Regions from separate parts of the Priestia sp. HNGD-A6 genome, predicted to be linked through region 2. Evidence: riboswitches for the same ligand, from Rfam matches in the RefSeq annotation. Region 2 holds a riboswitch; the other holds the start of a gene.
What was found. A riboswitch is a leader RNA that binds a small molecule or an ion and turns the genes downstream of it on or off. The one in region 2 is predicted to bind cobalamin.
Positions count from the first base shown of each region.

Region 1: linked by a shared signal. The riboswitch ahead of metE (5-methyltetrahydropteroyltriglutamate--homocysteine S-methyltransferase) and the one ahead of SCI76_RS12405 (sodium:proton antiporter) in region 2 are both predicted to bind cobalamin.

Region 1 covers NZ_CP138621.1:4,425,636-4,428,796, forward strand. Annotated here, with positions in the region: gene SCI76_RS22715 (hypothetical protein) at 94-264, shown strand; gene SCI76_RS22720 (hypothetical protein) at 523-774, shown strand; SAM riboswitch class I at 855-965, shown strand; cobalamin riboswitch at 1,045-1,234, shown strand; gene metE (5-methyltetrahydropteroyltriglutamate--homocysteine S-methyltransferase) at 1,384-3,161, shown strand, end outside.
Region 2 covers NZ_CP138621.1:2,455,514-2,458,674, reverse strand. Annotated here, with positions in the region: gene SCI76_RS12415 (undecaprenyl-diphosphatase) at 1-353, shown strand, start outside; gene SCI76_RS12410 (organic hydroperoxide resistance protein) at 506-925, shown strand; cobalamin riboswitch at 1,031-1,214, shown strand; gene SCI76_RS12405 (sodium:proton antiporter) at 1,347-2,144, shown strand; gene SCI76_RS12400 (M20 family metallopeptidase) at 2,374-3,161, shown strand, end outside.

The DNA of each region.
Region 1 (3,161 bases), 2.0 Mb from region 2:
TGAAAAATGAACCATTGATCAAGATGCTTGATTAGTGGTTCATTTTTTTATTAGGGTAAACGTAGATTTCATGTGTATAGGTCTTTCTAGCAGGTGATTGGAGCACAAGACGAAGACTCCTGCGGGAAAAGCGGAACAGGTGAGACCCCACAGGAGCTTATGCGACGAGGAGGCTCAGCGACCGCCCGCGGAAAGCGAAGTCTTGTACGGAAATCAACTGCGGTGTCACAAGCGATTCAGCTCATGAATCCCATTTGCCTTTAGATTGGATTCACTTCGTTATGTCTCAACCTCTTTTGGAAAACCGTACGAAACCTTGTAGCAGAAGGCTAAGCCAAGCGTTATAATAGATAGTGAATGATGATATATTCTCTATATTTGTCATATATTTGTATTACATATGTAATTGAAGAAAAACATTCACTTGATATACTGTTTAATGACTTAACTTTATCTTAACATTCACAGTGAAATGCGTGTTTATAGAGGCTTAAAACATACACAGCAAATGGAGGAGCTATCATGGCAAACGAAAAGATGCAAGAAGGACTCAATCGTTTTATTAAGGAAGATTTAAATGACCTTTTAGGTAGACTGTTCCCCCTAATGGACCGAGAATGTGCGGAAGAAAAGAGAATGCTTATCGAAACGGCGGTAGAGTACATTTATTCTTCAGGGTATCATCAAGGAGCAAAAGACTTGATCGAAACACATCGAAAAGATGATTACAAATTATTAAGGCAAAAATTAGCGTCAACGCCTCCTGAAAACTAATTTTTTTGAAATTTCTTTTGACAACATAAATGTAAGGTGTTAAGATGACTCTACATTCAAAATATTATAAACAATTAAAACTCTTATTGAGAGAGGCGGAGGGACTGGCCCTGTGAAGCCCGGCAACCATTTAACAATCTTGTTAAAAAGGTGCTACATCCTGCAAAGCGTACAGCTTTGAAAAATAAGAGAGGATTTCATAGATACTATGCCTCTCTATTCATAATAGAGAGGCTTTTTATTTTATGTAAAGGTGTTTTGAATGAACAATTTCATAGAAATGCATCAGGTGCTGTGTAACGAATGTACGCAGCTTAAAAGGGAAGACCGGTGAAAAGCCGGCGCGGTCCCGCCACTGTAATGGGGAGCAACTTATTAACCACTGTTTCATGTTGAAATGGGAAGGGATAGGAAGCGATGAACCTAAGTCAGGAGACCTGCCTGTTGTATGCACTTAAGCTCTACGGGATATAGAGAGGAGTGAGGAATACGTGTTGAGAAAAACAGGCTATCTCAACTTTAGTTAAGTATGCGTATCATCTCTCTTTTCATTTCGAAAAGGGAGATTTTTTAGTTTAGCGATAAAAAAATATACAGGGAGTGGAAAAAATGAGCAGTGTAAAAAGTTCAAATGTAGGTTATCCAAGAATTGGTGAAAAACGAGAATGGAAAAAAGCGCTTGAGCAGTTTTGGGCAGGAAAGCTAGAGAAAGATATCTTTCTTCAGGAAATTGAAGCTCTTCGTCTAGGACATCTGAAAAAACAGCGTGACGCAGGAATTGAATTAATTCCAGTCGGCGATTTTAGCTTATACGATCACGTGTTAGATACAGCGGCTATGTTTGGTTTGGTGCCAAAGCGCTTTGAATATAGCGGAGGCCCGGTATCGCTTGAAACGTATTTTGACATCGCGCGAGGAACAAAAGGTGCGGTAGCTTCTACGATGACAAAATGGTTTAACACAAATTATCACTACATCGTACCCGAGCTTGAGGAATGTACGCCGGCACTTGTAGAAAATCGCCCGCTTCAATTTTACAAAGAAGCAAAACAAAAGCTGAATATCAAAGGCAAACCCGTTATTTTAGGTCCAGTAACATTTGTGAAGCTGTCAAAAGGATATAAAAAAAGTGAGTTTAAAAAAGTAGTTGAACAATTTGTTCCTCTTTATGCGACTATTTTAGCTGAGCTTCAGGCAGAAGGAGTAGAGTGGGTACAAATAGATGAGCCGGTTTTAGCTACAACGCTATCAAAAGAAGACCTGGCACTGTATAAAGAAGTCTATGAAGCTTTGAAAAAAGCGGCACCGAATGTAAAAGTCATTTTGCAAACGTATTTTGACAGCGTTGATTACTACAAAGAAGTTGTGTCTCTTCCTGTTCACGGAATTGGATTGGATTTTGTACATGACCGAGGAGAAAATCTCACGGCGCTTAATAAATATGGGTTTCCGACTGATAAAGTGCTGGCAGCAGGAGTGATTGACGGACGAAACATTTGGCGTGAAAACTTGGACGAACAGCTTTTAACAATCAGTGAAATTGAAGAAGCTGTATCAAAAGACCGTTTGATTCTGCAGCCTTCATCAAGTTTATTACATGTTCCTGTCACGGTGAAAAGCGAAAAAACCATTGAGCCAATTCTAAAAAACGCGCTGTCTTTTGCAGATGAAAAGCTAAAGGAAATCACGCTTTTAACAAAAGCGGTGCAGCAAGGAAAAGAAGCAATAGAAAAAGAAATAAGTGTAAGCAAAAAAGCGATTCAAGCATTAAATGGATCATCTTTTCGAAATCATCAAGACGTGCAAAAAGAGCTGAAGCAGCTGGACAGCTATAAAGCAGAGCGCCAAGCGCCGTTTGACGTACGTCAACGCGTTCAGCAAGAAGCATTTCAACTGCCGCTTCTTCCAACGACAACAATTGGAAGCTTTCCGCAAACAAAAGAAGTGCGAAAAGAGCGTCTGAAGTGGCGTAAAGGAGAGTTAAGCGACAAAGCGTATGAAGCGTACATTAACGCTGAAATCAAAAAATGGATTGAAATTCAAGAAAACATCGGCTTAGATGTCCTTGTGCACGGAGAGTTTGAGCGCACGGACATGGTTGAATACTTCGGTGAAAAATTAGGAGGTTTTCAATTTACAAAGTTTGGCTGGGTGCAATCATACGGTTCTCGCTGCGTGAAGCCGCCGCTTATTTACGGAGATGTCTCGTACGAGCAGGCGATGACGATCAAAGAAACGGTCTACGCACAGTCTCTAACCAATAAGCCTGTTAAAGGAATGCTGACGGGGCCAATTACAATTTTAAACTGGTCATTTGTGCGTGATGATATCCCGCGCTACGACGTGGCAAATCAAATTGCGCTTGCTCTTAGAAAAGAAGTGGAAGC
Region 2 (3,161 bases):
CTTATCGAGATCGTCCATTTATCTCTCACCACGTGAATCAGCTTATTGATCACGCCGCGAATTCTTCATTTCCAAGCGATCATGCTACGTCTGCATTAGTTATCACTTTTACCATTTGGCTACATTTCAAACGTTCAGGGCGCATGTGGGTTGTAATGGGTGCACTCATTGCATTTTCACGCGTATGGGTTGGCGTTCACTATCCATTCGATGTGTTAACAGGAGCTATTCTAGGCTGCGTGCTCGCGTTGTTTATTCATTATGTTATTTTTAATACCAAAATTATGAGAGCTATTACCAATCTGTCTATTTTTCGAAAATCAGCTTATGACGGGCAGTCTCAATATTATTAAGAAAAAGCCGCAAATACGCGGCTTTTTTTATTGGGAAATTTTTAATGCATTTAATACTTGTTTTTTAAAATTAAATTGTGTACAATTAAATTACAGAAACGATAAACAAAAAACTTTTAATAAAATTACTAAAAAAGAGGAGAGATTTATACATGAAAGCTTTATATGAAACAACAGTCGTTAACACAGGTGGAAGAACAGGAGAAGTTCATTCTTTAGATAATATCTTTAATTTAGATGTTGCAACACCTCCAGCACTTGGTGGAGAAGCAACAACAGCAACAAACCCAGAGCAGCTATTTGCAGCTGGATACAGTGCTTGTTTCAACAGTGCGTTAGAATTTATGTTGAAAAAACATAACGTAGAAATCAAAAGCAGTGAAGTAAAAGCTACTGTTCAGCTGCTTCCAGATAAAGCTGATCAAGGAGTAAAAATTGCTGTAGCGCTTGAAGCTCATATCGAAGGCTTAGATTTAGAAACAGCGAAAAAATATGTAGACCTAGCCCACTCATACTGCCCGTATTCAAAAGCAATCAGCGGTAACGTAGACGTAACGGTAGAAGTAATTTAATTGCTTTAAAAATCCCTGCTAAGCATGTAAAGCTTAGCAGGGATTTTTTATTTGAATTTTCTCTATTCATTTGTAAGCGGTACTAGTATAATGAGGAAGAAAATGAATTATTCGCACAGTTTAGGTGCTCTTACATAGCGTAAGAGGTAACAGGGAATCGAGTGCAAATCTCGAGCGGTCCAGCCACTGTAAGCAGGGAGTTTTCTATCTTATCGTCACTCAAAACGGGGAAGGCGGTAGAAAATGATGATCTCAAGCCAGGAGACCTACCTATTCTGTACACTTGACTCTTCTAGGAAAGAGGCGGTGTATCAAGGTACGCAGTGAGCAATTGCTGTTTATTTTCATATGCCGACACATCCTCAATTTCTATAGAATTGAGGCTTTTTTACGTTTTATTTTAAAAAAAGGAGTGTAGGAAATGGAAGGTTTATCAGTTTTTTTACTTGTCTTTTTATTAGGAATCAGGCACGGATTGGATGCAGATCACTTAGCTTTTATTGATGGCCAGACCCGATATAATTGGCGAATGGGGAGCCGTTTTGCCCCGTGGGTCGGCACGCTGTTTTCACTAGGTCACGGAGGAATGGTGGCCGTCACGGCCGGGGTGCTTGGCGTGGTGATGAAGAATTTTACGTTTCCATCGTATTTCGATCATTTTGCATCCTGGGTATCCATTATCTCCCTCTTTCTAATCGGGACATTAAACACATATCATTTGCTTCGAACTAAAAACAAAGAAGAAGAGTTTCAGGTGAGCGGGTTAAAAGGGAAGTTTATTCCGAAAATCGCAAAAGGAACAACGAATCCTTTTTTAATTATTCTTGTAGGAGCGCTGTTTGCCCTAGCGGCTGAAACGGTCAGTCAAACGGCCGTGTGGTCTCTAGCTGTAGGGAACGCAGGCAAATATACGCCGCTTTTATTAGGACTAGTATTTATGTTTGGTATGATGCTGACAGATACAATCGATTCACTGATTGTACATAAAATGGTGAATGAATCGAGTAAGTTTGGGCAATCTGCTTCCCGCTTGATGGGCTGGGTTATTGTTATCCTCGCATACGGGGTGTCCTTCTACTTAGCATTCACTTTCTTTAATCCATGGGCCGAAGTAAACTTTGAAATGGTTGGCGTTATTTTGTTTGTTTTTTTAGTGTCTATGTTTGTTTTTGTAAGTGTGAAGTCAAAAGGGAAAAATATTAAAATAAATGTCAATTAGTCAAACGAAAGCTTTAATCTGTTGAAGATTGAAGCTTTTTTGTATGAATTTGTTGAAGTTTATGGCTATTTTCGGTCGGTTATGAATAAGTTAAAGTATTATCTATATTTAAAGGATGGAAAATTGTCTGAAAACCATTATAATTAAGGATAATTTAAGGTCGTTATGTGAAACGTAGAACATAGTTATACGTACGATAAATAAAAGCATTTAATGCAAGCAGCAGGGGTTGTTTGGAGGAGGAATTGATTTGAGTCAGGTAATGGTAGAACAAAGTGTATTTAGTTATTTAAAAGAACACGAACAAGAGATGCTTGAAGATTTAGTTGGATTTGTGAAAAAAGAATCACCGTCCTACAGTAAAGAGTTAGTAGATCAGTGTGGAATGTATTTAACGGAGCTGTTTCAAAAGCGTTTAGGAGTAGGCTACGAAATTATAGAAGAAAAAGAAGTAGGAAACCATTTGAAATTTACGATTGGAGAAGGAGAAAAGCAGCTTTTAATTATCGGTCACTTTGACACGGTATGGGAAAAGGGAAGGCTAAGTCTAAGAACAGAGGGAAACAAGCTGTACGGTCCGGGAATTTTAGACATGAAAGGCGGCATTGTGCAATCTATATGGGCGATTAAAGCGATTCAAGAGCTTGGCTTATCGCTCGATAAAAAAATTGTGTTTTTCTGCAATTCGGATGAAGAGATTGGGTCAATTTCTTCTAAAAAATACATTGAAGAAGAAGCACAAAGAAGTGAAGCAGTGCTAGTAGCAGAACCGGCGGTGGCGGGTTCAGGTGCGTTAAAAACGTCGCGCAAAGGAGCGGGAATTTTCACCGTAAAAGTATGGGGACGAGCAGCACACGCGGGTAATCACCACAAAGAAGGAATCAATGCGATTGAAGAGCTTGCGCGCCAAGTGATTTTCTTGCAGGGCTTAACAGATTATGAAAAAGGTACAACGGTGAACGTTGGAACATTTACGGGAGGCAGCGGTACAAATGTAGTGCCTGAATATGCAGAAGC